Regions from separate parts of the Streptomyces sp. NPDC047108 genome, predicted to be linked through region 3. Evidence: riboswitches for the same ligand, from Rfam matches in the RefSeq annotation. Region 3 holds a riboswitch; each other region holds the start of a gene.
What was found. A riboswitch is a leader RNA that binds a small molecule or an ion and turns the genes downstream of it on or off. The one in region 3 is predicted to bind cyclic di-AMP.
Positions count from the first base shown of each region.

Region 1: another riboswitch for cyclic di-AMP. It lies ahead of ABZ822_RS00420 (transglycosylase family protein); the one in region 3 lies ahead of ABZ822_RS24695 (transglycosylase family protein).
Region 2: another riboswitch for cyclic di-AMP. It lies ahead of ABZ822_RS27370 (M23 family metallopeptidase); the one in region 3 lies ahead of ABZ822_RS24695 (transglycosylase family protein).

Region 1 is NZ_JBEYUP010000001.1:97,557-107,187, forward strand. Features, by position in the region: gene ABZ822_RS00410 (septum formation initiator family protein) at 1-348, opposite strand, end outside; gene eno (phosphopyruvate hydratase) at 470-1,750, opposite strand; gene ABZ822_RS00420 (transglycosylase family protein) at 2,010-2,687, opposite strand; cyclic di-AMP (ydaO/yuaA leader) riboswitch at 2,691-2,856, opposite strand; gene ABZ822_RS00425 (transglycosylase family protein) at 3,116-4,042, opposite strand; gene ABZ822_RS00430 (cytochrome P450) at 4,146-5,456, opposite strand; gene ABZ822_RS00435 (chaplin) at 5,616-5,915, shown strand; gene ABZ822_RS00440 (lysoplasmalogenase) at 6,050-6,811, opposite strand; gene ABZ822_RS00445 (DUF6479 family protein) at 6,930-7,346, opposite strand; gene ABZ822_RS00450 (nucleoside triphosphate pyrophosphohydrolase) at 7,375-8,379, opposite strand; gene ABZ822_RS00455 (helix-turn-helix domain-containing protein) at 8,403-8,774, opposite strand; gene ABZ822_RS00460 (NADP-dependent oxidoreductase) at 8,948-9,631, shown strand, end outside.
Region 2 is NZ_JBEYUP010000020.1:16,025-25,655, reverse strand. Features, by position in the region: gene ABZ822_RS27395 (MlaD family protein) at 1-221, shown strand, start outside; gene ABZ822_RS27390 (hypothetical protein) at 218-769, shown strand; gene ABZ822_RS27385 (hypothetical protein) at 841-1,626, shown strand; gene ABZ822_RS27380 (hypothetical protein) at 1,732-3,111, opposite strand; gene ABZ822_RS27375 (PP2C family protein-serine/threonine phosphatase) at 3,331-4,467, shown strand; cyclic di-AMP (ydaO/yuaA leader) riboswitch at 4,740-4,881, shown strand; gene ABZ822_RS27370 (M23 family metallopeptidase) at 4,893-5,951, shown strand; gene ABZ822_RS27365 (PrsW family intramembrane metalloprotease) at 6,236-7,693, opposite strand; gene trmB (tRNA (guanosine(46)-N7)-methyltransferase TrmB) at 7,837-8,616, opposite strand; gene lhgO (L-2-hydroxyglutarate oxidase) at 8,871-9,631, opposite strand, start outside.
Region 3 is NZ_JBEYUP010000015.1:74,635-84,265, reverse strand. Features, by position in the region: gene ABZ822_RS24725 (MurT ligase domain-containing protein) at 1-137, opposite strand, end outside; gene def (peptide deformylase) at 323-895, shown strand; gene ABZ822_RS24715 (TetR family transcriptional regulator) at 1,041-1,685, opposite strand; gene ABZ822_RS24710 (acyl-CoA dehydrogenase family protein) at 1,835-3,100, shown strand; gene ABZ822_RS24705 (TIGR03943 family protein) at 3,181-3,993, opposite strand; gene ABZ822_RS24700 (permease) at 3,990-4,946, opposite strand; cyclic di-AMP (ydaO/yuaA leader) riboswitch at 5,502-5,719, shown strand; gene ABZ822_RS24695 (transglycosylase family protein) at 5,724-6,893, shown strand; gene ABZ822_RS24690 (cupin domain-containing protein) at 7,039-7,536, opposite strand; gene ABZ822_RS24685 (transglycosylase family protein) at 7,733-9,019, shown strand; gene ABZ822_RS24680 (hypothetical protein) at 9,050-9,631, opposite strand, start outside.

The DNA.
Region 1 (9,631 bases), on a different contig from region 3:
CTCGCCCGGCCGGAGGAAGTGCAGATGCTCGCGGGCCTGCCGCTCCACGTACGCCGGGTCCTGCCAGCGGGCCTTCTCGTCGCGCAGCTTCTCCACGGCCCGGCGCGCCTGCTCGGCCTGGCGCTGCTGCTCGGCGATCTCCGAACGCTGGGAGACCCACTGCCGCATCGGGTACGCCAGGGCGACGACGAGCGAGCAGACGACCAGCGCGAGCAGCGCGGCACGGCCGGTGAGCCGGCTGCGCCGGGGCGCCTTGCGGGCCTGGGCCCGGTAGACCCGGGCGGCGGCCTGCTCGCCGAGCGCCTTGAGTCTGGTCGCGGTGGAGAACCGCTCCCGGTCCGCGCCCACATCGCCTCCCTGCAGTCGGATACGGACGTCCCCGGCCACGGTACGGGACCGCGGCCGGGGACGTACGAAGGCCGGAGCGAACGCCCGTGGGCTTCCTGCGGCCCCGCGGCGCTCCCCTGGGTCAGCCCTTGAAGCGCGGGAAGGCGCTGCGGCCGGCGTACACCGCGGCGTCGTCGAGGATCTCCTCGATGCGCAGGAGCTGGTTGTACTTGGCGACGCGCTCGGAGCGGGCCGGGGCGCCGGTCTTGATCTGGCCGCAGTTGGTGGCGACGGCCAGGTCGGCGATGGTGACGTCCTCGGTCTCGCCGGAGCGGTGGGACATCATGCACTTGAAGCCGTTGCGCTGGGCCAGCTCGACGGCGTCGAGGGTCTCGGTCAGGGAACCGATCTGGTTGACCTTGACCAGCAGCGCGTTGGCGGTGTTGTTCTCGATGCCGCGGGCCAGACGCTCCGGGTTGGTGACGAACAGGTCGTCGCCGACGAGCTGGACCTTGTCACCGAGCCGCTCGGTGATGGTCTTCCAGCCGTCCCAGTCCTCCTCGTTCAGCGGGTCCTCGATGGAGACCAGCGGGTACGCGTCGACCAGCTCGGCGTAGTACGAGGTCATCTCGGCCGCCGTGCGGGTCTTGCCCTCGAAGGCGTAGACGCCGTCCTTGTAGAACTCGGTGGCGGCGACGTCCAGGGCGAGCGCGATGTCCTGGCCGGGCTGGTAGCCGGCCTTCTTGATGGCCTCGACGATCAGGTCGAGGGCCTCGCGGTTGGAGTCGAGGTTCGGCGCGAAGCCGCCCTCGTCGCCGAGGCCGGTGGACAGGCCCCGCTCCTTCAGGACGGACTTCAGGGTGTGGTAGACCTCGGCGCCCCAGCGCAGCGCCTCGGAGAAGGACTCGGCGCCGATCGGCGCGATCATGAACTCCTGGATGTCCACGTTGGAGTCGGCGTGCGAGCCGCCGTTGAGGATGTTCATCATCGGGACCGGCAGCAGGTGCGCGTTCGGTCCGCCGAGGTAGCGGAAGAGCGGCAGGTCGGAGGCCTCGGAGGCGGCGTGCGCGACGGCGAGGGAGACACCGAGGATCGCGTTGGCGCCGAGCGAGGACTTGTCCGGGGTGGCGTCCAGGTCGAACATCGCCTGGTCGATCAGGCGCTGCTCGGTGGCGTCGTAGCCGACCAGCTCCGGGCCGATCTGCTCGATCACGGCGAGCACGGCCTTCTCCACGCCCTTGCCGCCGTAGCGGCTCTTGTCGCCGTCGCGGAGCTCGAGGGCCTCGAACGCTCCGGTGGAGGCACCGGAGGGAACGGCGGCACGGCCGGTGCTGCCGTCGTCGAGGCCGACCTCGACCTCGACCGTGGGGTTGCCTCGCGAGTCGAGGATCTCGCGGGCTACGACGACGTCGATGGACGGCACGAGCATCTCCTTCTGGGATCTGACGCTGGGACGCAGGGACTGCGTGAATCCCTGTCTGCGGCATGAGCCTAACCGGCCCCGGATCCTCGGCCGTCCTCTGCCCGCCCCCCGAGACGAAAAGGCCCCCAAAGGCCCGTAAAGGGGATCTTTGGGGGCTCATGATCCGCGCGGCCGGCGGGCGGGCCCGGCACCCGAGCCGGGGCGGGCCGGCACGGCGGACGGGGCGGGCCCGGCCCGTGGCGCCGGGCCCGCGACCGGGTCAGCTCAGGTGGAGACGCTGGCCGGGGTAGATCAGGTCGGCGCGGTCGACGATCTTCTTGTTCCGCTCGTAGAGCTTCTTCCAGCCCCCCTCGACGCGCTCGGCGTCGGCGATGCTGCCGAGGGTGTCACCGGGCTTGACCTCGTACTCGCCGTCGCCCTTCTTCACCGGGCCGCTCTTGGGCGCGGCCCGCCCCGACGTACCCGGGCCGTCGCCGCGGTCGCTGCGGTCGGCGCGGGCCTCGGCGCCCCCGGCCGAGGAGCGGGCGGTGTCCACGTCCGCGTCCGGGCCGCCGGCGGTCAGGCCGCCCGCGCCGGCGCAGGACCAGGCACCCGGCCCCTGTATGTCGAGCAGCTTCTCGGCGGTGGCGATCTGCTGCTCCTTGCTGGCCAGATCGGCGCGGGGCGCGTACTGGGTGCCGCCCGCCGCGGCCCAGCTCGACTTCGAGAACTGCAGCCCGCCGTAGTAGCCGTTGCCGGTGTTGATGTGCCAGTCGCCGCCGGACTCGCACTGGGCGACCTTCTCCCAGGTTCCGACGGAGGCGGCGTTCGCCGATGTGGCGCCCATGAGCGGTACGGCGACCGCGGTGCCGGCGACACCGGCGAGCGCTGCGATGCGGGCCATGGCCGATGGGCGGCGGTGCGCGCCCCGGGTACCCTTGTTGCCGGAAAGCAGCATGGAACATCTCCTCACCGACGCCTGCGAGGTGAGCTGTCGGGTTCGGGCTGTGAGCGGCCCGGCCCGGTGCTCGCGCACCGGTCTTCACCCCTAGCCGTCCGTTCCGCTGCCGCGGTCCGTCCGGCACTTACCTTGGGTCCCCCGCTCCTGCCTACGGCGCTGACGCGTCGACTGTCCTCCGGCCACCGGCAGGATTCGGCGTGATGGCCGTCGGCGCCCACCGTGTGGCGAGCGGCTTCGACGGTAAGCACACAAGTCCCACCGGTTCAAAAACCGACATCCAGCACCAGGAGCCCCTGAATTTCCCGCTGTTGTCTTTATCTGTGCAGGTCGGGGCAGGTACGGGCGGATCGGGCAGGCGGAAGGTGCCCGTTGGGCCGATGAGATGCTTCTCTCAGTCGCTCCGGAGCGATGAACCCGGCCGCGAACTAGCGCCGGGACGCACCGAGATCGAGCTTCTGACCAGGGAGAATCAGGTCGGGGTCGCCGCCGACGACCGACTCGTTGGCCTCGTAGAGCGCGGGCCAACCACCCGCGAGCGAGTGCTCTTCGGCGATTGCCGACAGACTGTCACCCGGTCGGACGGTGTAGTCCCCGTCCTTCCCTGCGCGGCCGGAGTCGCCGCCGCGGGAAGCGTGACGGCCGTTCTCGCGCCCGTCGCCCCCGCCCTTGCTCTCGCCCGCCTTGCGGTCCGAACCGGCCGCGCCGTCCCCGGCGTCCTCGTCCGCGGGCGCACCGCGGTGCTTGCCGGAGCCGGCCTCCTCGGACGGAGCGGGCGATTCCGAGCCGCCGCGCTCCTGGTCGTGGTCGCCGGACGGTGCGCCGGACTCCTCGCGGTCCTCCTGGCCGCCGTCGCGCGGGTCGGATGCGGACGAACCGGAGTCGCCGTAGTCCTCGCCGGGCGCGGGGGACTCGCCGGGGAGGAGCGTCTCGGCCGGACGTGACAGGTCGATGCCCGGGTCCACGTCCGGGGCCTCGCCGTCGTCGGTGAGGCCGGAGTCCAGCGCGCAGTTCGGCCACGCCTGGGGCCCCTTGGCGGCGAGGATCTTCTCGGCGACGGATATCTGCTGGGAGCGGCTGGCGAGATCGGCGCGGGGCGCGTAGTCGCGGCCGCCGTACTCCTCCCAGGTGTCCTGGGTGAGCTGGAGTCCTCCGAAGTAGCCGTTGCCGGTGTCCGCGCTCCACAGGCCGCCGCTCTCGCACTGGGCGACCCGGTCCCAGGTCTCGGTGTCGGCTGCCTGCGCGCCACCGGCCGCGAGCAGCGGCAGCGCGATCGCCGAACCCGCCACGCCGGCCGTGACGAAGATGGCCGGTGCTTGACGAGGGCGGCGGTGCCGACCGGTCCCGGAACGCATGCGGGGCGCCTTTCGAGAGACGGCTGAAGCGAGGGTGTGCGCGCACGAAAGTAGCTCCGTCGCACCGCAGTCACAAGACGATGTAGTGGAGATCACGCGAAGATCACATAGTTGAAACCTGCTCAATTTTAGAGGGGGTGAACTCGACCGGAAGCGTGCGCAATCCACGCATGATGAGCCCTCCACGCCACCGCAAATCGTCAGGTTCCGCCGCGAGTCGTACGTCGGGAAGACGCCGGAAAAGTGCGGCGAGTGCGGTCTGCGCCTCCAGCCGGGCCAGCGGTGCGCCCAGGCAGTAGTGGATCCCGTGGCCGTACCCGAGGTGCTGGTTGTCGCGGCGCGCGAGGTCGAGCGTGCCCGGGTCGTCGAAGCGTGCGGGGTCGCGGTCGGCGGCGGCGAGGACGACGAGAACGGGATCGCCGGTGGCGACGGACTGCCCGCCGATGGTGACCGGTTCGGTGGCAAACCGCCAGGTGGCGAGCTCCACCGGCCCGTCGTAGCGCAGCAGTTCCTCGACGCCGTTCGCCAGCAGCGCCTCGTCGCCCTCCGCGAGGGCCCGGTGGAGGCGTTCGCGCTGACCGGGATTGCGCAGCAGCGCGTACGTGCCGTTCCCGATCAGGTTGACGGTCGTCTCGAACCCGGCGAAGAGCAGGATGAAGGCCATCGCCGCGGCCTCTCCCTCGGTGAGGTGCTCGCCGTGGTCACTGGCCCGGATCAGGCCCGAGATGAGGTCGTCGCCCGGGTCGGCGCGCTTACGGTGGATCAACTCGGCCAGATAGCGGCGCATTTTCTTCACCGACCGGGCCACCCCGCCGCGCGGTCCGCCGCCGTGCCGGATCATCATCCCGGCCCAGTCGCGGAAGTCGTCCTGGTCCTCCGCCGGCACGCCCAGCATGTCGCAGATCGCGTAGATCGGGAGCGGGAAGGCGAATTCATGGATGAGGTCGGCTTCGCCCCGTTCCGCGAAGCCGTCGATGAGCCGGTCGGTCAGCTCGCTCACGCGCGGGGCGAACGCGGCGACCCGGCGCGGGGTGAACGCCTTGGAGACGAGGCGGCGCAGGCGGGTGTGGTCGGGCGGATCGATGTTGAGCAGATGCGTCATCAACTCGGCGCTCCGCTCGCCCGGAATGCCCACCTTCCCCTTGGCGTGCGCCGATCGGCCCGCCGTGCCGTCGGCGCCACCGGCGGAGACACGCTCCTGGTGCCGGGCGGGGTTCTTCGACAGCCGCGGATCGGCGAGCGCCTGCTTGGCGTCCGCGTACCGGGTGACGAGCCACGCGTCCACTCCGCTGGGCAGCCTGGTCCAGTGCACCGGGGAGTGTTCGCGCAGCCAGGCGTACGCGGGGTACGGGTCGGCTGCGAACTCCCAGGTGAAGAGCGTGGGCGGGGTCGGGGCGGGGTTCTCCTCGTGCACGTGTCGACCGTATCCCGGGCCTCGTGCGGGCCTTCCGCGGAGCCTTCTGTCCCCATTCGGCGTAATGCGGCGTGACTTGCCGCGCTCCCCATCGGTTGTCGCGGATGCCAAAGCCGCCAAGGGGGCGGAATGGTTCCCTTCTGCAGAGGAGAGAATGCAATGTCACGGATGATCAGGACGCTTGCCGTCACGGCCGCCGCGGGCGCCGTGGTGGCCGGTGCCGCCGGCACCGCCGCTGCCGACGCCGACGCCAAGGGTGCGGCCGTCCGCTCCCCGGGTGTCATCTCCGGCAACGTGGTCCAGATCCCGGTCCACATCCCGGTCAACCTGTGCGGGAACACCGTCGACGGTGGTGGCCTGCTGAACGCCGCGGTCGGCAACACCTGCATCAACGACTCGGGCGACGAGCACAAGGTCGTCAAGAAGCACAAGAAGCACGCGAAGAAGAAGCACCACTGATCCACACTCCGCGCAGGTGGTGAGCCAAGGCTCGGCCCTCCCTCCCCGCCCACCACCCCTGCACCGGAAATCCGTTGGCCTCCCGCGACGACGCGGGGGGCCTTCGGTCCGTCCGGGGACGGAAACCCCGGCGGTCACGCGGTGACGGCGCGCTCCGCTTCGGTCCGCTCCAGCCAGCCGGACGTGATGAGGTACTGGCCGAGGAGGTAGCCGGCCATGATGAGGACCTCGTGCGCCTGGCGCGAGGGCAGTTCGTAGCCCGCTGCCTGAAGACCGATCAGCAGGTCCGAGGCGAGGAACGAACCGGCGCCCGCGGCGACCTTGCCGCCGACGCCGAGGGCGGTGGCCCCCATGATCGTCAGCGCGAGGCTGTACCCGGCGACGGGCAGGCGGAGCTGCTCATCCAGGCGCGGGGCCAGCAGCGCGTTGATCGCGGCCCAGCCGCCCAGGCAGGCAAGGGCCGGCCACGGCTTCCTGACGATGCCGCGGAGCGCGCCGAGCCGGGTGTAGCCGGCGGTGTAGCTGACCTGCGTGCCCAGGAAGGCCGCCATACCGACGAGGAAGGCGGACTCGTGGTGGTCGAAGAGGAGCGCGGTGTCGCCCGCGGCGGCGAAGGCGAGTCCGGCGACGAGCGCCTTGGGCACGGGCTCCGAGGCATCCTCGCGGCGGCGCAGTACGTGCCCCGCGAGCGCGGGCATCAGCAACGGCTTCCCGGCCCTGCCCGGTCCGCGCGGGTTGCGGGCCACGGCGGCCACGTCGGCGGCGGCCAGGGCCCCGAAGGCGGCGAGTGGGCCGCGCCCGTGCCCGTCCGGCCGTGCCAGCCGTGACACGGCCGCGCCCGCCGCCTCGAGCATGCGCTTCCTGCGGTATCCGCTGCGCTGTCCGGTGATCACCATGCCCGGCAGTCTTCCGAGGCCGGTGACACCCCGTCAACGCCCCCGGCCTGTGACCTCCCGCTCCCCCGCCCTCGCCCGACGGCCGGCGGACCTCGGAGGCAGGTGGCTTTCGGCGGCGTCAGCCCGTGCCGTGCCCGCTGCCTCCGCGGTCCCACTTGCGGCTCTCGGGCTCGCCTTCGTCGGCGGCCGACTCCGAGGGGGTGTTGTCGAACTCGTACGGCATGTGGCGCACCCCGTTGTGCGGGACGTCGTGCGGCCTGCGGCGCTCGTGGAAGTCCGTCCGCGGGCGGACTTCGTCCTGGTGGCCCGGCCCGTGGTTCGGGGGCGCGTTGCCGGACTCGTGCTCCTCGTGCGTACCCCACGCGCCGCCTCGCGGCTGCGGGTCCTTGGGCGGCTCCGGCTCGCGGGAGCGCACCCGCAGGCCGAGGATCACCGCTCCGACGAGCAGGAGCACAACGAAGATCCCGACGACCAGAGGCCCGATCCCGACCAGGTAGTCACGCCGGGCGGCGAATTCCATGGTCAGCTCGAACATGGCCGACGAGTACCCGGGTCGGGGGAAGTCAGTCGGCCCCTTCGGCCGTACGGATGGCGTCGCGGTAGGCGCGGGCCGCGGCCCGCAGGGCGGACTCGGGGTCGGTGCCGTCGGCCTCGGCCCGCACGGCAAGGGCCAGGAGCCGTTCGCCGAGGTCGCCGTCGCCCGGGGACGCGGGCAGGCCGACCTCCAGGCCCGCCGTCCGCACCCGGGCGGCGAGCTTGGCGGCCAGCGCCAGCGCGGGCTGGCCCAGCGGAATGCCGTCGGTGACGGACTCGCGGCGCTTCTCGACGGCCTTCGTGCGCAGCCAGTGCGCCTTCACGTCCTCCGGGGTCTCGGCGGTCTCGCTGCCGAAGACGTGCGGGTGGCGGTGGATGAGCTTCTCGACGATCGTGCCCGCCACGTCGTCGATCGAGAACGGCTCGTCCGGGTCCTCCTCGGCGATGCGGGCGTGGAAGACGACCTGCAGCAGCACGTCCCCCAGCTCCTCCCGCAGCTCCTGCCGGTCCCCGGCCTCGATGGCCTCGACCAGCTCGTACGCCTCCTCGATCCCGTACTTGGCCAGGCCCTCGTGGGTCTGGGTGCTGCTCCACGGGCATGCGGCGCGGATGGTGTCCATGACCTGGACGAGGTCCAGCAGGCGCGCGCCGGGCAGGTCGTACGAGGCCGGCAGCAGCTCCAGGTCCGGCATCCGCTCCCGTCCGGAACCGGCCATCCTGGCCAGACCGTCCGTGAGCTCCCGGTCGCCCTCGCCGGAAGGGATGACGACCACCGTGCGGCCGCCCCGGCAGTCCTCGACGAGGCCGCGCGCGGAGGGGGTCACGTGCTCGATGTCCAGACCCGCCTCGTGCAGATACGGGAGCTGAGGGTGGTCCGGGTCCGGGCACACGATGCGGTCGGCACCGCGCAACGCCTGCCAGGCGGGCCAGGACAGCAGGCCCGGGGCGACCCGGTGGCTGGTGGTGAGCAGGACGATGCGGCCGGCGGACTCCGCGGGTTCGCCGTCGCCGTTCACGGGTGGGGTGACGTTCACGCGTCGAACGTAACTCACGCCGCTCAGGCGCCCTGGAGCGACCTGATGTCGTCGATGTGGTCCTCGACCCAGCTCCGTACATGGCCCAGCGGCACGGCGACGCTGCGCCCCAGATCGGTCAGGCCGTACTCGACGTGCAGGGGTACGGCGGGGAAGACCGTGCGGTCGACGAAGCCGTGGTCCTCCAGGCGGCGCAGGGTGCGGGTGAGCACCTTGGGGCTGATGCCCTGCAGCTGCCGCTGGAGCACCCCGAACCGCTGCGGTCCGTCCTCCATCGCGCCGATGGCCAGCGCCGCCCACTTGTTGGAAAGCAGGTCGAGCACGAACCGGCAAGGGCATGCGTCGGCGTAGACGTCGTGGACGTCGTGGCGGCCCGTGGTGCAGTCGGTGGTCATGGCGGCTCCGCGCCTCCGTTCGGGATTTCCTGTCCTGAAACCTACGTAGTACTTCCCAAAGGATAGTAGCCGCCCTTGCGGGTAACTAGGCCCCTGCGGATACGTTCCTCGCCGTACCGGCCGGACACCCCGTCCACGGCCGTCGACCACCCCCCTTGATCAGGAGATGCGTGATGAGCAACGCCCAGACGTCCCCGGCCATGCGCGCGGTCGTCCAGGACACCCTCGGCGGCCCGGAGGTCCTGCGCGTGACCGAGGTGCCGCGGCCGGAGCCGCTGCCGACCGAGGTGCTGGTGCGCGTCCACGCGGCCGGGGTCAACCCCGTCGACTGGAAGACGCGGCAGGGCGGCGGGATGGCCGGGGTGCTGGGCGAGCCCCCGTACATCCTGGGCTGGGACGTCTCCGGCGTCGTGGAGCGCGTCGGCTTCGGCGTGCACACCCTGAAGGAGGGCGACGAGGTCTACGGCATGCCGTGGTTCCCGCGCCAGGCCGGCGGATACGCCGAGTATGTGACCGCGCCCTCACGGCAGTTCGCCCGCAAGCCCGCCTCGCTCGGCCACCCCGAGGCCGCCGCCGTGCCGCTCGCCGCACTCACCGCCTGGCAGGCGCTCGTCGACACCGCGAGGCTGGAGAAGGGGCAGCGCGTGCTGATCCACGCGGCCGCGGGCGGCGTCGGCCACTTCGCCGTCCAGTTCGCCAAGCACCTCGGCGCCCACGTCATCGGGACGGCGCGCGAGGCCAAGCACGACTGGCTGCGCACGCTCGGCGCCGACGAACTGGTCGACTACACCGCCGTCCGCTTCGAGGACGAGGTGCGCGACGCCGACGTCGTCCTCGACCTGATCGGCGACGACACG
Region 2 (9,631 bases), on a different contig from region 3:
CCACCGTCCGCGGTGCGCAGAACGCCCCCAAGGCCGGTTCGGGCGGGGGGAGCGGGGCGGACCGGGCGTCGTACGTGGCGCCCTACGACCCCGCATCCGGCCTGGCCACCGGGCCGCAGGGACAGACCGTCGCGATCGGCTCGACCGGCGGAGAACAGACCGTGTTCGGAAGGGACTCGTGGCAATGGCTGCTCGTGGGACCGATGGGACCGATGACATGACGCCCCGGCTTCTGGCCCGCGCCGGCGGGCCACCGCTCCGCCTGGCGGCCCGGGTCGCCCGTACGGCTGGACGGAGCAGGGCGCTGCCGGCGGCACTGGCCGCGGCCGGCATCCTGCTGGCCGCCCTCGCCGGCTACTTCGGTGTGGAGAAGTACCAGCACCACCAGAACGAGCTGCGCCGTCAGCAGGTCCTCGCCGCCGCACGCCAGTCGGTGCTCAATTTCACCTCGCTCGACTACCGGCACTACGCCCGCGACAGCCGCCATGTCCTTCAGGGCGCGACCGGCGAGTTCAAGAAGCAGTTCGCCCAGCAGAACAAGCAGCTGACCAAGCTGGTCGCGGCCAACAAGTCGGTGTCCCAGGGGCAGGTGCTGGAGGCCGGGATCATCACGGCCGACGAGAGCTCCGCGCGCGTCCTGGTCGTGGGCGACAGCAAGGTCAGCAACACCGCCGCGCCCAAGGGGCAGGCCCGCAACTACCGGCTGCAGCTCGACCTCGTGCGCGAGGGCGGGCGCTGGCTGACCTCCGACGTCGAGTTCGTCGGCTGACCCGTGACCGTGACCCGAAATCCGTGACCTGTGACGTGCGGCCCGAAAGAGACGGCCCGGGAGGAGACACCGTGACGAAGCTGTCCGTACGAGGTGCCGGAAGCGGCACCCAGCGTTCGCGTACCGTCGCCGCGGCCGCCCGCGCCGCGGCCCGGCGGGCCGAGAAGGCGCAGCGGCCCGCGGAGCGGGAGCCCGGGGCCGTGCCGCCGCGCGGCGCCGGCACCGTGACCGGCGACGAGCCCGCGGCCGACGAGCCCGCGGCCGAGGGGCACGAGGCGGAGACCGAGGACTCCGCCCTGTCCGTCCCGTCCGCCCCGGACGACGACGGCGTCGCGGCCCGGCCGCGACGCGAACGCCGTTCCGCCCTGCTGAGCGGCGGCCTGGCCCTGTTCGCCGTCGCGGCGCTGATCGCCACGGCCGTCCTCGGCTGGGAGTACCGGGACGCCGGGCGCACCGACAGCGCCCGTACGGAGGCGCTGGCCGCCGCGCGCAAGGCGGCGCCCGAGATCCTGTCGTACGACTACCGGCACCTCGAGCGGGACTTCGCCGCGGCGAAGTCCCATCTCACCGGGCCCTTCCGCGAGAAGTACGGCAAGACCACGAAGTCCGTGGTCGCGCCCACCGCGAAGCGCTACCACGGGGTGGTCAAGGCCACGGTGGCGACGCCCTCGTCCGGTGACGCACCGGCGGCGTCGGTGGTGTCCGCGTCTCCGGACAAGGTCGTGGTGCTGCTGTTCATGAACCAGGTCACCAACTCCACCCAGGTCTCCGGGCCGCGCCTGGACCTCAACCGGGTGCGGATGACGCTGCAGCAGGCGGACGGTGGGTGGAAGGTGAGCGCGGTCGACGCGTTGTGACGCCCGTGCGTCACGGAGCCACGGTCCTGAGGCGGCACGGCGCCGGGACCCTGACCCCTGCCGTCCCGGCGCCGCGCGCCACGTCGGAACCGCGCCGCCCCGGCCTCAGAACCCTCCGCCGCCGAAGTCGCCGCCTCCGAATCCTCCGCCGAAGTCACCTCCGCCGAAGTCGGAACCGGAGTAGTCGCCGCCTCCGTAGTCCCCGCCGCCGTCGCCGTACCCGCTGCCGTCGTACGCGTACGCCGGACTCGTCATCAGGCTGCCCAGCAGCGTGCCGACCAGGAGGCCGGGCAGGATCCCGCCGCCGTAGTAGCCGTAGGCCCACGGCCCGTACGCCGGTCCTGCGTCCCAGTAGGGCTTAGGGCCCTGTGCCGTCTGCACCTCGCGCCCCATCGGCTCCTCGCCGTCCTCCAGCCGCGCCGCGTCCGCCGCGCAGACCGGGACGGTCCGCTCCTCGCCGCCCGGCGGGGCCCACCGCCCGTCCGAGACGGACGGGCCGTGCCGTGGATCGAAGAAGCACGGCGGCCGGCGGTCGGGCAGCGGCCTGCCGTCCCGCCGCGCCTCGAGCGTGGCCAGCGAGAACCGGCCGTCCTCCAGGGCCTCGGTCACGCCGCGGACGTCACCGGGGCGCCGCGCGCGGTCCATCGCGGCCTTGGCCTTGTCGTACGAGTCCAGTGCCGCGGCGTAGTCCTCGCGCATCGCGTCCGTGGTCTCCGGGGCCGAAGGGTCGAAGTCGATCCGCTCGACCTCCTCGCCGAAGGCGGTGATGTCCTCGTCGACGACGGGGCGGAGCGTCGCCAGCTGCGCACGCTCCCGCTCGGCCCGGCGCCGCCGGTTCCGGCTGCCGACCAGCAGCGCGCCACCGCCGACGGCCGCGATCAGCACGCCGAGCGTGGCCAGGAGCCCGAGCGGGCCGACCCGGGTGGAGGGGGAGGTGTCCGTCCCGGTGTCCGTGGCGGAGCCGCCGCTCCAGGTGTCCGGGGCGTGGCCGCTCGCCTGCGGCAGGGCGTCGTCGACGAAGGACTCGACCATGGCCTGTACATCGCCGGGGGACGAGCGCTCCACGGAGCCGCTGAGGTTGTCGACCGCGTTGCGGGACATCACGGAGGAGTCGGCCCCGGCGTCGAACCGGTCGCCCAGCGCGACCGCGTAGACACCGGTGATCCCGGTCTTGTTCCGCAGGTCCTGGAGCAGGGTCGGCGGGTTGAATTCCTTGGCGGCCGGCAGCACGGCGACGAACACCGGCTTGTCCGCCTTCTTGATCTTGTCCGCCAGAGCGTCCGCGGCCGGAGGCGGAAGCTGGTCCCTCGCCCGCGGATCGACGTACACAGGGCCCTTGCTCAGGGCGTTCGCGGCGCTGTCGAGCCCGTCCGCGGCTCGCGCCCCGGGTGCCATGACGGCCACCAGTACGAGAGCGACGGCGACGACCGCCAGCACCGGCACGAGCAGGATGCGACCCGCCCAGGGCTTCGCTGCGGTGTTCATATCTACGAAGTTAACTCCAAAGCCGCAATGATGGGGCTTCCAGCCCATCCGGTGCCTTTCGGTGCACTCCGGTCCTGGGCACGTCGCGCGTCCGGTCCGGGGTGTGTCGCGCCCCGCCGACCCGCCCGATTCGCGTACGGCGCCCCACCCGGCGAGGGTGGAAGTGGCGCGCGCTCGGACAGGTCGCCGCGCCCGGCACGGATGGGCAGGAGTCAGCAGGTGGGGACGCATGTCGAGGGACCTCGCCGCCTCGGTGGAGCCCGCCGTCCCAGCGCCCGGGTCATCCGCTGGGTCCCGGTTCTGCTGATCATCGGCGGCGCCGTCTTCGACCTCATGACGCCGCCCCCCTTCACGGGCTCCCCCTTCTTCTCGGCCGCCCCGCTCGTGGCCGCCCCGTTCTTCTCGCTCGGGGTCACGGCCCTCACGGGTGGGGCGAGCGTGCTCACCGTGCTCGCCCTGCGCCTGTACGACACGCGGCTCACCGACATCGAGTCGGTCACCGAGCTCGTCACGGTCTTCACGGTCGCCGTGCTCGCCCTGCTCATCAACCGTGTCGTGCGCCTGGGCGACCGGCGCCTCGCCTCGGCGCGCACCATCGCGGAGGCCGCCCAGCGTGCCGTCCTGCCCGACCCCGCCGAGCGGATCGGCGGCTTCGACGTCGCCGCGCGCTACGAGGCCGCCCACGCCGAGGCCAGCATCGGCGGCGACCTCTACGCCGTGCAGGACACCCCGTACGGGGTGCGCCTGATCGTCGGGGACGTACGGGGCAAGGGGCTGGGCGCCGTCGAAGCGGTGGCGATCCTCATCGGCTCGTTCCGGGAGGCGGCCGAGCAGGAGGCGACGCTGGACGGGCTCGCCCGGCGACTGGAGGGGGCGCTGCGCCGCGAGAGCGCTCGGCAGGAGGAGCTGGAGCCGTACGAGGGCTTCACCACGGTCGTCCTGGCCGAGGTGCACCCGGCCGGCGGTCCGGCCGACGCGAGCTCGCTGCGTCTGCTCAACCGCGGCCACCCGTCGCCGCTGCTGCTCTACGAGGACGGCCGTCTGAGCACCGCCGATCCGAAGGTGGCCGCGCTGCCTCTCGGCATGGACGACCTCGGCGTCTGGCCGGACCTGGTCCAGGAGTTCGCGTTCCCCGGCGGCGCCACGCTGCTGCTCTTCACCGACGGGGTGACCGAGGCGCGCAACGCGCGCGGTGTCTTCTACGACCCGGGGGAGCGGCTGCGCGGTATGCACTTCCCCGATCCCGGCACGCTCCTCGACGCCCTCGTGGACGATGTCCGGCGGCACGCGGCGGGTGAGGCACCGGATGACATGGCGCTGCTCGCGGTGACACGTCCGGTGCGCCACGGACCGTAACCGGATCGCACCCCTCCGCATAACAACTGACGAACCATCAGCTAGAGACGCTTGCCGGTCGAGAGGTCAACTCGCCCGTTTTTCCTGGATCATGTACCGATTTGCCCCTACGGATTTCGTTAACGATCACACGGAACAGCTTGGAAACAGGTCCCGCGGTCTATTAACGTTCGATAACGCAGCGCGGTCGTCCCAGCCGCCACAAGAGGTGGCACCGTGCGCCTACGCCGAATCCCGCACCATCAGCACCACCAGTACCACCGCAGTGATCCGCACCACTGGCACCAACTGCACCAAGGGAACCGGGGAACCACACTCTTGGGGTGAATCGGGCACCTTTCCCAAAGGCGCTCGTAGGAGACCTTCCTGCTCCGAACCCGTCAGCTAACCCGGTAGGCGTGAAGGAAGGAAAGGAGAGCGCCCGCGTGGCGTCCAACAGGCCTGCTCCGGAGCCCTTGTACGAACCCTCCGCCCCTTACGGCCCCGGCGGATTCGGCGAGTTCGGCGAGGAACCCCCGGCCGCCGGTGACGGCGAGTGGAACCCGACCGAGGACTCCCTTGCGCCGGTACGCGGCAGGCACCGCGTCATCAAGCAGCGCGGTGGCGGCATGGCCCGCAGCGGCGCCGTCCTCGGTGTCGGCATGTTCGCGGCCGTCGGCGCCGGCGGCATGGCCAGCGCGCAGGACAAGCCCCCGGTCTCCATCTCCATGCCCGACCTCGGCTCCGTCTCGGACCAGCTCCCGGACGCGAAGTCCCTGCCGGGCATCGGTTCCCTGGTGTCCGACGAAGACACCCCCGCCGGAGCCGCGACCCCGCTCTCCACCGCGGGACTCACCGACACCGAGGCCGCCAACGGCACCGGCGCGGGCGAGGCGTTGCGCGCCCGCATCATGCGCCAGGCCGAGCAGCAGCAGACCGCGGCCGAGAGCGCGCAGCGCGACGCGGCCCAGAAGGCCGCGGCGAAGAAGGCCGCCGAAGAGGCGGCCGAGGCCAAGGAGAAGGCCGCGGAGGCCAAGGCGGCCGCCGTGCGCAAGGCCAAGGAGGAGGCGGCGCGCAAGGCCGAGGAGGAGCGACTGGCCAAGCTGGCCAAGCAGTTCACCCTCCCCGTCGCCTCGTACACGCTCACCGCCGGCTTCGGACAGGCCGGCTCCCTGTGGTCCAGCGACCACACCGGGCTCGACTTCGCAGCCCCGAGCGGCACCCCGGCCAAGGCGGTGCACGGCGGCACGATCACCGAGGCCGGCTGGGCGGGCTCCTACGGCTACCGGATCATCCTCACCCTCGACGACGGCACCGAGGTCTGGTACTGCCACCTGTCCTCGATGACCAAGACGTCCGGGAAGGTGACGACGGGCGAGACCATCGGCCGCGTCGGTGCCACGGGCAACGTCACCGGCGCCCACCTCCACCTGGAGGTCCGTCCGGGCGGCGGCGACCCGATCGACCCGGCCGCGTGGCTGCGCGGCAAGGGCCAGACTCCCTGACCCGGAGCCCGCTCCCTTCCCCTCCCGCGCCGCCCCGGCGCGCTCACCCTGAGGCCGTCCGTCCACCGGTCGGCCACCCCCACCGCGTTCGCCGACAGCCCCGGTGTTTCCTCCCCCCTGGCACCGGGGCTGCCGGTCTGTCCGCATGCAGTCCACGGCCCACGTCCACGGCCCACGTCCACGGCCCACGGCAACGGCCCACGGGCCGACGTCCGGTGTGCTGATCGACGTCCGGCCGCCCTGTGCTCAGCCGGTCGTCCCCGGCGCGGCCTCCGCGCGGTGCGTCAACGGCCGTACGGAGGACGGTGATCGGTCGGCGCGGCCGGTCCCTGGCCACCGCCGTACGGGCCCGGACCGTGCTGCGGAGGGACCCCGTGCCCCTGCCCGTACGGTCCCTGCCCGTACCTGCCCTGACCGTACGGTCCCTGGCCGTACGGCTGCGGCATGCCGGGGCCGTACGGCGAGCGGCCCTGCGGACCTGGCCCGTGTCCCCACTGCGGCGCGACCCGGGGCGGCGACGTGACCAACGCGGCGTGAGCCAGGGCGGGTTGGGCCACCTCCTTGCGCTGCCAGAGGTGGTGCAGCAGCTCCTGCTCCCGGGCGACGAAGTCCGCCCCGGCCGTCCCCCGGTGCGCCCGCTGCCGCAGGAAGGCGAGCGTGGTGGCGAAGGACTCGTACTCGGCGACGGCCCGCGCCGCGTCCTTCCCGTGGTGGCGCCGCGCCACGCTGCGCGCGAGCGAGCGCGCCCGCATGGACGCCAGCGCCTGCGGCTCCGGCGGCATCAGCCAGCCGGCCGCCACATAGGCGGGGAGCTGGGCCCGTACGGTCTTCAGCTCGCTGCCGCGCGACCAGACCACCAGCCAGATCAGCAGCCCGAACACCGGGACCATGAACATGCCGTAGACGGCGATGAATCCGAGACCGCCGACGGTGGCCGAACCGTTCCACACCGCGTGCAGCACGATCGCCGTGAGAAGGCCCGCGAGGGGCACGAGAACGCGCCGCGCCCGCTGCCGGGGTGTGGCGAGCGCGGCGATGCCGAAGCCGATGCCGGTCAGCGCCGTGAACAGCGGATGCGCGAACGGCGACATGACGATGCGGATGAAGAACGTCGCCGCGGTCACCGAGATCCCGGACGAGCCGAGGGCCTGGTCCTCCCCGAAGGCGTTGCCCAGGTAGAGGATGTTCTCGGTGAAGGCGAAGCCGGTCGCGGTGATCCCGGCGATCACGACACCGTCGACGATGCCGTCGAAGTCGCGGCGGCGGAAGACGAAGAGCAGCAGCAGCGCGGCGCCCTTCGCGCTCTCCTCCACCACCGGGGCTATGACCGTGGCGCCCCAGGTCTGCGCCTCCGTCGGGGACGACGGTTCGACGCGGGTGGCTATCCACTCGGTCGCGAAACCGTTGGCGATGATGGCCATCAGGGTCGCGGCGCAGGCGCCCCAGGCGAACGCGAAGGCCAGGTTCCGCCACGGTTCGGGCTCGACCCGGTCGATCCAGCGGAACGCGGCGATCATCAGCGGCACCGGCAGCACGGCCAGCCCCAGACCGGCCAGAAAGCCCTCGGTGCCGGTCTGTTCGCGCACGAGGGCGAGGATCACCAGGCCGCAGAGCGCGAGCAGAGTGATCAGCGTGCCGAAGCGCAGCGCCTTGCTGTGCCGGAAGGACCGCCGAGGGCGGTAACGCCAGTTGGCCCGGTCCGGTACGGCGTGGAACTGCGGCTGCTGTTCGTACACCGGCACGGGCGGGTGCTGCGGCTGCTGCGGCTGCTGCGGGAACGGGGACGGATGCACCAGTCGACCCTAACGAGGGGCGGAGCGCGGTGCGACGGCGTATCGAGGTTCGGTCTCGTACTGCCCCGGCGGCGTCTGCCGTCGAGTATCTCTCAGCGCCGTACGAACAGCAGGTCGCGCACCACGTGCCCCTTGCCGAGGCCCGCGTTCTCGAACTTCGTGAGCGGCCGGAAGTCGGGGCGGGGCGCGAAGCCCCCGTCCGGCCGCGTGTTGTCCAGCTCGGGACAGGCGGTCAGCACCTCGAGCATCTGCTCGGCGTACGGCTCCCAGTCGGTCGCGCAGTGGATCAGCGCTCCGGACCGCAGGCGGGAGGCGGCCAGTTCGACGAACTCGGGCTGGATCAGCCGCCGCTTCTGGTGGCGCTTCTTCGGCCAGGGGTCGGGGAAGTACACGCGCAGCCCGGCGAGTGCGGCGGGTTCGATCATCTCGCGGAGCAGGATGATCGCGTCGCCGTTGGCGACGCGGACGTTGGTCAGCCCGTTCCGTTCGGCGAGACCGAGCAGATTGCCCTGACCAGGGGTGTGCACGTCCGCCGCGAGGATGCCGGTGCCGCGGTCGGCGGCCGCCATCGCGGCGGTGGCCTCGCCCATGCCGAAGCCGATCTCCAGCACGACCGGGAGCCCGCCGAAGAGCGAGTCCAGGTCGAGCCGTGAGCGCCCGTCGATGTCCAGGCCCCACGTCGGCCAGAGCCTGCGCAGCGCGTCGCCCTGCCCGGAGGTCACCCGGCCGCGGCGCGGACGGAAGCTGCGGATCCGGCGCTCGTGGTGGGAACCGGCGGGATCGACGGCGGGACCTTCGGGGAACAGGATGCGGCGCTCGGCCTGCGGTGGGGACGCGTCGGTGAGCGGCGCGTCGTCGGTGGATTCGGACATCTCGGTCTTCTCAGGGGGCTGCACAATGCCTCCGATTCTACGGTCGGCCCACGACGGCCGAACCGGGCCCTCCGGCGACCGGCGTCCTCCGGCGCCGGTCGCCGGCAAGGCGCCGCGCGCAAGCGGCTGTCCGGCAGCCGGAGCCCGGGTCTGGCCGTTCCACGCCGGTGCCGTTCCGGGCTCGTGCTGCTCCACGCCGGTGCCGTTCCGGGCTCGTGCCGTTCCACGCCGGTGCCGTTCCGGGCTCGTGTCGCTTACGCCCGTACCGCGCCCGCGTCCGCCAGGACCGCCAGTGCCCGGCGCGCGATCTCGCGGCCGATCGGCAGCGACGCCGTCGCCGCCGGTGAGGGGGCGTTCAGCACGTGGATCATGCCGGGCGACTGCGTGATCAGGAAGTCGTCGACCAGCGTCCCGTCCGGCAGCACGGCCTGCGCCCTGACACCCGCGGGTGCGGGCGTCAGGTCCTCGTCCGCGACGTCCGGGAGGAGGCGTCGCACGGCCTGCGCGAAGGCGTGCTTGGAGAGCGAGCGGTGCAGCTCTCCCGCGCCGTAGCGCCAGTGGCGCCGGGCGATACGCCACGCCCCGGGGTAGGCCAGCGTGCCCGCCAGCTCGCGCGGCCGTACGGTCAGCCGGCCGTATCCCTCGCGGGCGAGCGCGGGCACCGCGTTCGGGCCGATGTGGACGGCTCCTTCGATGCCACGGGTCAGGTGGACGCCGAGGAAAGGGAAGGCCGGGTCGGGAACCGGGTAGACGAGCCCGCGGACCAGGTCGTTCCGCTCGGGCACCAGCTCGTAGTACTCGCCGCGGAAGGGCACGATCCGCATGCCGGGGTCGTCGCCCGCGAGCCGGGCGATCTCGTCGCAGTGCAGCCCGGCGCAGTTGACGAGCGCGCCCGCCCGCAGGACCGCGCCGTCCGCCGTGCGCACGGCCACGCGCCCCGGGCGCCGTCCGATGGTGCGGACTTGCGCCCCGTAGCGGATCCGTCCGCCCGCGTCCTGCACGAGCGAGGCGAGCC
Region 3 (9,631 bases):
TCGAGCCTGAGCGCCACCTTTCCGCCGATCACCGATCCGCTGCCGCGTCCCGCCGCACGCGAGACCGCCGCCGCGGCTCTGCCCGCCGTCACGGCCAGCTTGGCCCGCGGGGACAGCGGCTCCGAATTGTCCGTCATCGTCCTGGTTCCTCCTTGCATCCGGTGCCGCGCCCGCCCCCGGTCCGTCGGTGGAACGCCCCGCCACGCCGACTCGCCGACCGGGAGGCTCCGTTCGGGGATCAGCCTATCGAGATCCGGCCTCCGGCCCGAACCGCAACCCCCGGCTTACCAGCCGGTCCCGGCCCGGACCGTACGCTTGGCCCGTGCGACACAGTGCCATTCCCGGCAGTTCCGGACTCGTGCGGCCCATGCGGCTGCTCGGGGATCCGGTGCTGCACGCCCCCTGCGAGGAGATCACCGCCTTCGACGGGGCGCTCGCCCAGCTCGTCGAGGATCTCTTCGCGACGATGTACGCCGCCCAGGGGGTCGGGCTCGCGGCGAACCAGGTCGGGCTTCCGCTGCGCGTGTTCGTCTACGACTGCCCCGACGACGAGGACCGCCGCCACCTCGGGCACGTGGTGAACCCCCGGCTCGTCGAGACCGGCGGTGTGAGCGTCAGGGGCCCTGAGGGATGCCTGTCCCTCCCCGGCCTCGAGGCGGGGACGCGTCGCTTCGACCGCGCGGTGGTCGAGGGCTTCGACCGTACGGGTGAGCCGGTCAGGGTCGAGGGGACCGGCTTCTTCGCACGCTGTCTGCAGCACGAGACGGACCACCTGGACGGGACGGTCTACACCGACCGGCTGACCGGGCTGCGGCGCGTCCGCGCGCTGCGGGCGGCACGGCGCGCGCGGTGGGCGGGTCCGGCGCCGGTGTCGCAGGACCGGGATCCGTCGTAGGCAGAGGCCTGCCGTAGGACGGGGGCGTCGTAGGACGGGACGGGGGCGTTCCGTCGTCGTCACGCAAGGGTTCGCCTGAGGCGGCAGCCCATGGCGCGGAGCGGTTCGCTTCGTGCGGGCCGTCCCGGGAGCCGGACCGCCCGTCTCAGAAGCCGGGGCCGCCGACGCGGTCGCCCGCCGCGGCCAGCCGGCCCCACAGCAGGTCGGCCAGGTGGCGCACCAACTGGGCGCGGGAGCAGGGGCGTTCGCGCAGCCACCAGTCGCCCGCCGCGTGCATCATGCCGACGATGCCGTGGCCCCAGACCCGCGCCAGCTCGTCGCTGCCGGGGCCGAGGTCGACCCGCTCGGCGATGACCTGCGCCAGTTCCTCTCCCATCCGGCGCAGCAGCGGCGCGGAGTGGCGGCCGACGTCGAAGCCCTGGTCGCCGGTCTGGATGTCGTCCGAGGGGTGCATCAGGAAGCGGTAGACCTGCGGACGGGCCTCGATGGCGGAGAGGTAGGTGTCCAGCGTTCGCTCGACCCGGTCCCGGCGGTCGGACGGGGCGTCGAGGGCGGCGCGGAGTCCGGCGAGCAGGGCGTCGGTGTGCCGTACGGCGAGGGCGCGGTAGAGCCCGCCCTTGTCCCCGAAGTGGCGGTAGAGGATCGGCTTGGTGATTCCGGCCTCGGCGGCGATGGCGTTCATGGACGCGCCGGGACCGTCACGCAGCACCACACGGTCCGCGGCCTCCAGCAGTTCCTTGCGGCGCCGCGCTGCCGCGCGCTGCTGGTCTTCCCGCTGACTGGTCTCCATGAGGTGTCACTCCCCGCCCGTGCGCTTGCTCGTGCCCGCAACGTAACACCTGGCCAGGTGCCCGAACTGGTGGGGAGCAGGGAGTTGACAGTGCTTACTGGCCGGTAACAGACTGTGGTTACCGCAAGTAACTGGCAGGTGGAGGGGCAATGGCTGAGTTCAGGTTCGAACTCGACGATGAACAGAAGGCGGTCAAGGACTGGATCCATGGCTTTGCCACGGATGTTATGCGCCCGGCCGCGGCCGAGTGGGACGAACGCGAAGAGACGCCGTGGCCCGTGATCCAGGAAGCCGCCAAGATCGGCCTGTACTCCCTCGACTTCTACGCGCAGCAGTACTTCGACCCCACCGGACTCGGCATCCCCATGGCCATGGAGGAGCTGTTCTGGGGTGACGCGGGCATCGGCCTGTCCATCGTGGGCACCGGACTCGCCGCCGTCGGCGTCATGGCCAACGGCACCGAGGAGCAGATCGGCACCTGGATCCCGCAGATGTACGGAGACCCGGACGACGTCAAGGTCGCGGCCTTCTGCTCCTCCGAGCCCGACGCCGGATCCGACGTGGCCTCCATGCGCACCCGCGCCGTCTACGACGAGGCCAAGGACGAATGGGTCCTCAACGGCACCAAGACGTGGGCGACCAATGGCGGCATCGCGAACGTCCACGTCGTCGTGGCGGTCGTCGACCCGGACCTCGGGTCCAAGGGGCACGCCTCGTTCATCGTCCCGCCGAACACCCCCGGTCTCTCGCAGGGGCAGAAGTTCAAGAAGCACGGCATCCGCGCCTCGCACACGGCCGAGGTGGTCCTCGAAGACGTCCGCGTCCCGGGGAACTGCCTGCTCGGTGGTAAGGAGAAGCTGGACGAGCGCCTCGCGCGGACCCGCGAGCGGGCGAAGACCGGTGGCGAGCGAAGCGAGATGGGGGTCCCCCCGGCCGGAGGCAGGGGGAGTGTCAAGAACGCGGCCATGGCCACCTTCGAGGCGTCCCGCCCCGCGGTGGGCGCGATGGCGGTGGGCACCGCCCGCGCCGCGTACGAGGAAGCACTCGAATACGCCAAGACGCGCACCCAGTTCGGACGCCCGATCATCGACAACCAGGGCGTCGCCTTCCAGCTCGCCGACATGCGCACCCAGGTGGACGCCGCGCGCCTGCTCGTCTGGCGCGCCTCCTGGATGGCGACCACCGGCCAGCCCTTCACGGCGGCCGAGGGCTCGATGTCGAAGCTGTTCGCGAGCGAGACCGCGAAGAAGGTCACGGCGCAGGCCGTGCAGATCCTGGGCGGCAACGGCTTCACGCGCGAGTACCCGGTGGAGCGGATGCACCGGGACGCCGCGATCTACACGATCTTCGAGGGGACGAGCGAGATCCAGCGCCTGGTCATCGCCCGCACCCTCTCGGGGATGCCCATCCGCTGACCCCGCGCCCGTACGCCGGCACGAACGCCGCCCGCCGCCCGCGCCCGGAAAGGCGGGCGGCGGGCGGCTGCGTGAGGACGTCAGGCCCGGGGCGGCGGGGCGTCGGCGTACGGGTTCGCGGGCCGCGCGGTGCGTTGCACTCCGTTCGCGTCGAGAGCCGCGGCGGCGGAGGGCGTTCCGACCGTGCCCACCGGGCGCCAGGTGCCGGTGACGGTGACCCAGGTGTCGGTGGCCGGGGGAGGGGCGCCGTGCACACGGACCTTGATCGCCTGCGAGTCGGCGGCGCAGCAGCTCAGGGACAGCCGGGTCAGATACCAGCCGCCGCCCTGGCCCGGGGTGACGAAGCCGGTCATCGAGACCGTACGGCCTTCAAGGCTCCGCGCGCCGTCCCGCCGTGCGCGCGAGCTGAAGTCCGACAGCGGCATGACGAGGGGCGAGGCGCTGGGCAGCGGGGCGAAGCGCGTGTTCTTCGCGTCCGCCGCCGGATCGCCGTCGCGCGCCGCGGTGTACGAGCCGAGGGCGGGCGGTGTGAAGAAGAGCAGGCTGAGCGCGGGGAAGAACAGGAGCCAGGCCACCCTCGGGCCGCGGCTGTGGTCGTGCCCATGCCCCTCCGCGTGCCCGTGCCTCTCTGTCTGCCCGTGCCCTTCCGGGTGTCCGTGCTCGTCGGCATGCCCCTCATCCGTCCTCGCGGGCCGGGTGGACGGCTTGGCGAAGGGGAAGCCGTCGCGGGCAGCGCTCACCGTGCCCAGGGCGACCAGCAGCACGCCCGAGACGATCAGCAGGGGCCGCAGTCCCTCCTTCACGAAGCGCAGATAGACCTCGCTGAAGAGCGCGATGTGCAACAGGCCCGCGCCCGACAGCAGGAGAAGAAGAATCTGGACATTGCGCCTCATAGCAGCCACCACCCGATCAGTGCGCTGGAGACGACGGCCACCACGGCGGTCGCCGCGGAGAACCGGACGGCGAAGGCGCGCCCGAAGGTGCCCGACTGCAGGGCGACGAGCTTCACGTCCACCATCGGGCCGACCACCATGAACGCCAGCCGCGCGGTGGGGGAGAAGCCGGTGAGGGAGGCGGCGACGAACGCGTCCGCCTCCGAGCAGACGGCGAGCACGATCGCCAGCGCGGCGAGGAAGAGCACCGAGAGCCAGGGCGACCCGGCGAAGGTGTCCAGGACGGAGCGCGGGACCGCGACGTTGAACGTGGCCGCCGCCATCGCCCCGACCACCAGGAATCCCCCGGCGTGCAGGAAGTCGTGCTGGAAGCCGAGCCGGAACTCCTCCCAGCGGCTGTGCCCGGGCGTGTGTCCCGTACGGTGCGCCGGCAGCCGCAGCCATTCGTCCCGGCCGAGGCGGATCCACAGCCAGCCCATCGCGGCCGAGGTGACGAGCGACGCGACCAGCCGGGCGGCCACCATCTCGGGGGCGCCGGGGAAGGCGACGGCGGTTGAGGCCAGCACGATCGGGTTCACCGCCGGTGCCGAGAGCAGGAACGCGAACGCGGCCGCGGGCGCGACCCCGCGGCGGATCAGGCTCCCCGCCACGGGGACGGACGCGCACTCGCAGCCCGGCAGGACGACTCCGGCGGCGCTGGCCACCGGGACGGCGAGCGCGGGCCGCTTGGGCAGGGCCCGGGCGAAGACCCGGGCGGGCACGAAGGCGTTGATGGCCCCGGAGATGACGGTGCCCAGGAGCAGGAACGGCAGCGCCTGCACCACGATGGCGACGCAGACCGTACGCCAGGCACTCACGGCCGCGGGATCCGGCCGGTCGACCGCTCCGGTGAGGACGGCCGCCGCGACGGCGAGCGTCAGCGCCGCGGCGGCGAGTACCGGCCACCGGGGCAGGTCCCGGCGTCTGCCCGGGGCCCTGGGGGCGGCGCTCGTACCGGCTGGATGCGGCACCGGTGAGGGGGTGCTCGTCAGCTCGTCCGTTCTCTGCACTGCGACTCCGCACGTTCCGCGACCGAGGGCTGCTCACGATATGGGCGAATGGGGCAGGTGCCGGGAAACGCCTCGGGTGGTTGGTCCAGAATCATCCGTTTCGCCGGATAGCCGTCCGCCATCAAAGGGGTGTTTCACTCCCTCAATGCATCAAAATCGAATTCAAGCACCAAAACGGACAATTGGATTCACGGTGAGCCATCTCACATAGGTGCTCCCGGGAATGTGACCTCGCACACTCGAAGGGGGCGAATTCCTTCAACTTGGTTACCGGCTGCCCCTCGTGAGAGCCGTTCAGTAGTAATCGCTATTGCTGTGGGGCAAAGATCGGCAGCGCAGCGTGACGCAAAAGGAAGTCGATCTGCCGTCCGGCGATTCAGACAATTGCAGGGCACTTGTGGCGAAGAAATGGATGTGTTTATTTTTCCGCTGCCTGCCCATCGAAAGGGCGGGCGCCCATCTACCGGAGCGCCGAGTCCTGCCGCCGGTGGGGGGAGAAACGACAACGCACCCACGGCAGGAGCGGGGGACCCAAGGTAAGTGCCGTACCGCGCGATCGGCGTGGTCCGGCTAGGGGTGAAGACGTGCCGCAAGCAGCCTCATGGCTGCCGGACGGCGCGGCCGGGCAACTCCAGCCCGAACCCGACAGCTCACCTCGCAGGCGTAGGAGAGGAAGCCCCTATGTCTGTACGCGGACGTCATCGCCGCTTCAAGCCCAACCGTCTTACCCGTGCCACGTTCGTCGCCGCCGCGGGCGGTGCCGGTATCGGTCTGTCCTTCATGGGCGCCGGCAGCGCGAACGCCGCCTCGACCAGCACCTGGGACAAGGTCGCGGAGTGCGAGAGCAACGGCAACTGGAGCATCAACACCGGCAACGGTTTCTTCGGTGGCCTGCAGTTCACGCAGAGCACCTGGGACGCCTTCGGCGGCAGCAAGTACGCCGACCGTGCCGACCACGCCAGCAAGGCCGAGCAGATAGCCGTCGCCGAGAAGGTGCTCGCGGGCCAGGGCCCGGGCGCCTGGCCGGTCTGCGGCCCCAAGGCCGGCCTGGCCAAGGGCGGCCCGGCCCCTGAGGCCCCCGCCGCCGGCGAGAAGGCCGAGACCCTTCCGGCTCCGGCCAAGGACCGTGCCGACCGTGGCGGCGACAAGCGCCACGGCAAGGGCGAGTCCTACACCGTCGTCAAGGGCGACTCGCTCTCCAAGATCGCCACCGACAAGGACGTCGACGGCGGCTGGAAGCGCGTGTACCAGGACAACCGTCAGGTCGTCGGTGAGAACCCGAACCTGATCCACCCGGGTCAGAAGCTCAGCCTCGGCGGAGGCAAGGGCGAGGCCGGCCACGACGGCTGGAAGAAGCAGGGCTCGAAGCACGCCGCGCCCAAGGCCCAGGCTCCGAAGCAGGAGGCCAAGCCGGCCGCCAAGCCCGCAGCCGGCAAGAGCGCCGACGGCTTCACCGCTCCCCTCGACAACCCCACCCTCAGCACCCCGTACCACCAGGCGGGCGGCGCATGGTCCAGCGGTTACCACACCGGCGCGGACTTCTCGGCCTCCACGGGTACGGCGGTCAAGTCCATCGGTGCGGGTGAGGTCGTTTCTGCCGGTTGGGGCGGCAGCTACGGCAACCAGGTCGTCATCCGCCACGCGGACGGCAAGTACAGCCAGTACGCCCACCTGTCCTCGCTGTCCGTCTCGGCGGGTCAGTCGGTCACCGGCGGCCAGCAGATCGGCCTGTCCGGCTCCACCGGCAACTCCTCCGGTCCGCACCTCCACTTCGAGGTCCGCACCGGCCCGGACTACGGCTCGGACATCGACCCGATCGCCTACCTGCGCGACCACGGCGTCACGATCTGACGCTCGTACGACTCGAACGGCTACGGAGTCTTCCCTCCTGACTCGATGAGGCGCCGGTTCCCCGTGACGACGGGGAACCGGCGCTTCGCTTCGTCCGGGGTGCGGGCCAGGGGTCGCCGACGCGCAGCCTGACGGCAGCGTGGCGTCATGCGCCCCGGCACAGGGCCCTGATCATCTCGCCGTGTTCCGGGTAGCGCGCGGCCAGTTCGTCCGCGTCGCCGCCCTCGTAGTCCGAGGGGAGGAATCCGGGCGCCAGCGTGCATCCGATGAGGGCGTGGCTGCCGCCGTCGCGCACCCGGGCCCCCATCCACGTACCGCCCGGGACGGTGAACTGCACGTGCTGCCCGGCCGTCACGTCCTGGCCCAGCACCTCCACCCGCGACGTGCCGCCCGGCTCCAGGAGCAGCAACTCCACCGGGTCGCCCAGATAGAAGTGCCAGACCTCGTCGCGGGGCAGCCGGTGCATCGCGGAGAACAGGTCACCTGCGGCCGCCATCAGGAACAGGATCGCCGTGCCCGAGGGGTGCCCGCCGGGTCCTGCGGGTCCGGCCCAGGTCTGCCGGAAGAGACCGCCTTCGAGGGGCAGCGGCTCCAGGCCGTAGAGCGCGGCGAGTTCGGCGACCGACGGGACGGGATTCGGCATGAGGGCCTCCGCGGTGTTGTCGCGTGTGGTGTCGGAGAAACGGAAGTGATTATTCATGGCCGTGGCATGACAGTGATTCCCCGGCCTTCCGGCCAGCGTTCCGGATTCCGATCTTCCAGTAAACGAGGCTCTCTTGTGGACCGCGAAAACCGGCCTTAATCTTGGCGCGCCCCGCAGCAGGAGAGGAAAAACACCCATGCCCGCACACGGCCGCCACCGCAGGTATCAGCCGAACAGGATCTCCCAGGCATCTCTCACGGTCACCGCGGGCGGGGCGGGGATAGCCCTGCCGTTAGTCGGCGTCTCAGGTGCCGACGCCGCGCCCGTCGACACCTGGGACAAGGTCGCGGAGTGCGAGGCCACCGGCGACTGGAGCATCAACACCGGCAACGGCTTCTACGGCGGGCTGCAGTTCACCCAGTCCACGTGGGAGGAGTACGGCGGTACGGCGTATGCGCCGCGCGCCGACCTCGCCACGAAGGACCAGCAGATCGCGATAGCCGAGAAGGTCCTCTCCGGACAGGGGCCCGGAGCCTGGCCCACGTGCTCGGGCAAGGCCGGACTGACGCGCGGGAGCGAGGCACCGCGCACCACCGCGCACACCGAACCGCAGGTCTCGCGGAAGGCGCCCACCGACCCCCGCCCGGACCGCATCAGACCCGAGTCGTACACCGTGGCCAGCGGCGACACTCTCTTCGCCATCGCGCGAGTGCGCGACGTGGACGGCGGCTGGGAGCGGATCTACGAGGACAACCGCCGTGTCATCGGCGACGATCCGGACCTCATCATCCCCGGGCAGAAGCTCGTCATCGGCCGGAAGGCCGGCCCCGCGCAACGGACCGACCAGCCCGGCCGGACGGAGACGTCCGCGAAGCCCGGGAGCGCGGAGCGGCAGGGACAGCAGGCGAAGAAGCGCTCCGGTGCGGACCGGGAGGAATCCCGGAGGCAGGCGGAGCGGAAGGAACGCCAGGAGCGCCAGGAGCGCCAGGAGCGTAAGGAACGCCAGGAGCGCAGGGAACGCGAAGAGCGGAAGGAGCGGGCCGAACGGCAGAAGACGTCGGGCGGGTCCCGGGCCTCCGGGGTCGTGAGCCCCGTCGCCAGCACCGCCATCGGCACCCCGTACCACCAGTCCGGCTCCGCCTGGTCCAGCGGCTACCACACCGGCGTCGACTTCCCCGTCCCCACCGGCACGTCCGTACGAGCCGTCGCGGGCGGGAAGGTGGTCGAAGCCGGCTGGGGCGGCTCCTACGGCTACCAGGTCGTCATCCGGCACGCGGACGGCAAGTACAGCCAGTACGCGCACCTTTCGGCGCTCTCCGTCCGCGCGGGCCAGCCCGTGAACGGCGGGCAGCGCATCGGCAGGTCGGGCTCGACCGGCAATGTCACCGGCCCGCACCTGCACTTCGAGGTGCGGACCGGTCCCGGCTACGGATCGGACATCAACCCGCTGGCCTACCTGCGCGCCAGGGGCATCAGCATCTGACGTCCCTCCCGCGTGCTGCGGGAGAGCCGGTCACCAGAGCTTGTTCACCGCCGTGCGCGTCGTGTTCTTGAACGCCCGCACGGGGGCGTCGTCGAACGTGCCCATCTGTCCCCAGCGGACGACCGTGACGGTCCGGCCGTCGCGCCCGACCGCGAACAGATGGACGTCGGAGGCGCCCCCGGTCCGCTCGAGGTGGACGCCCTGCACCCGGGCACCCTCCTCGACGGCGAGCTTCCCGTAGCCACGCCACTCGGCCGTGACGTCCGGGTCCTCCTGCTCGGTCCGGTCGGCGCACTCCCGTATGGCCTTGTTCCAGAGCGCGGCCAGGCTCCTGGCCCGCGCCGTGTCGCGTTCCACGACGGTCACTTGCGTGGCGCCGGTGTCCAACTCCGTCCAGAACTCCCGGTACTGCGAGGTGGCACCCGGCAGGGCCTGGCCCACGCAGAACGGCAGCGGGTCCGGAGTTCCGTTCGTGACCGGACCCGCGTACCAGGGCGAGGAGGGGTGCGGCGGGAGTTGGCCGGGCGCGAGGAAGGCCGGTCCTGACGCGGCGACGGCGCGGGCGGGCGGTGCGGATAGCGCGGCCGGCCCGGTGGCCGCCGACGCGGCGGC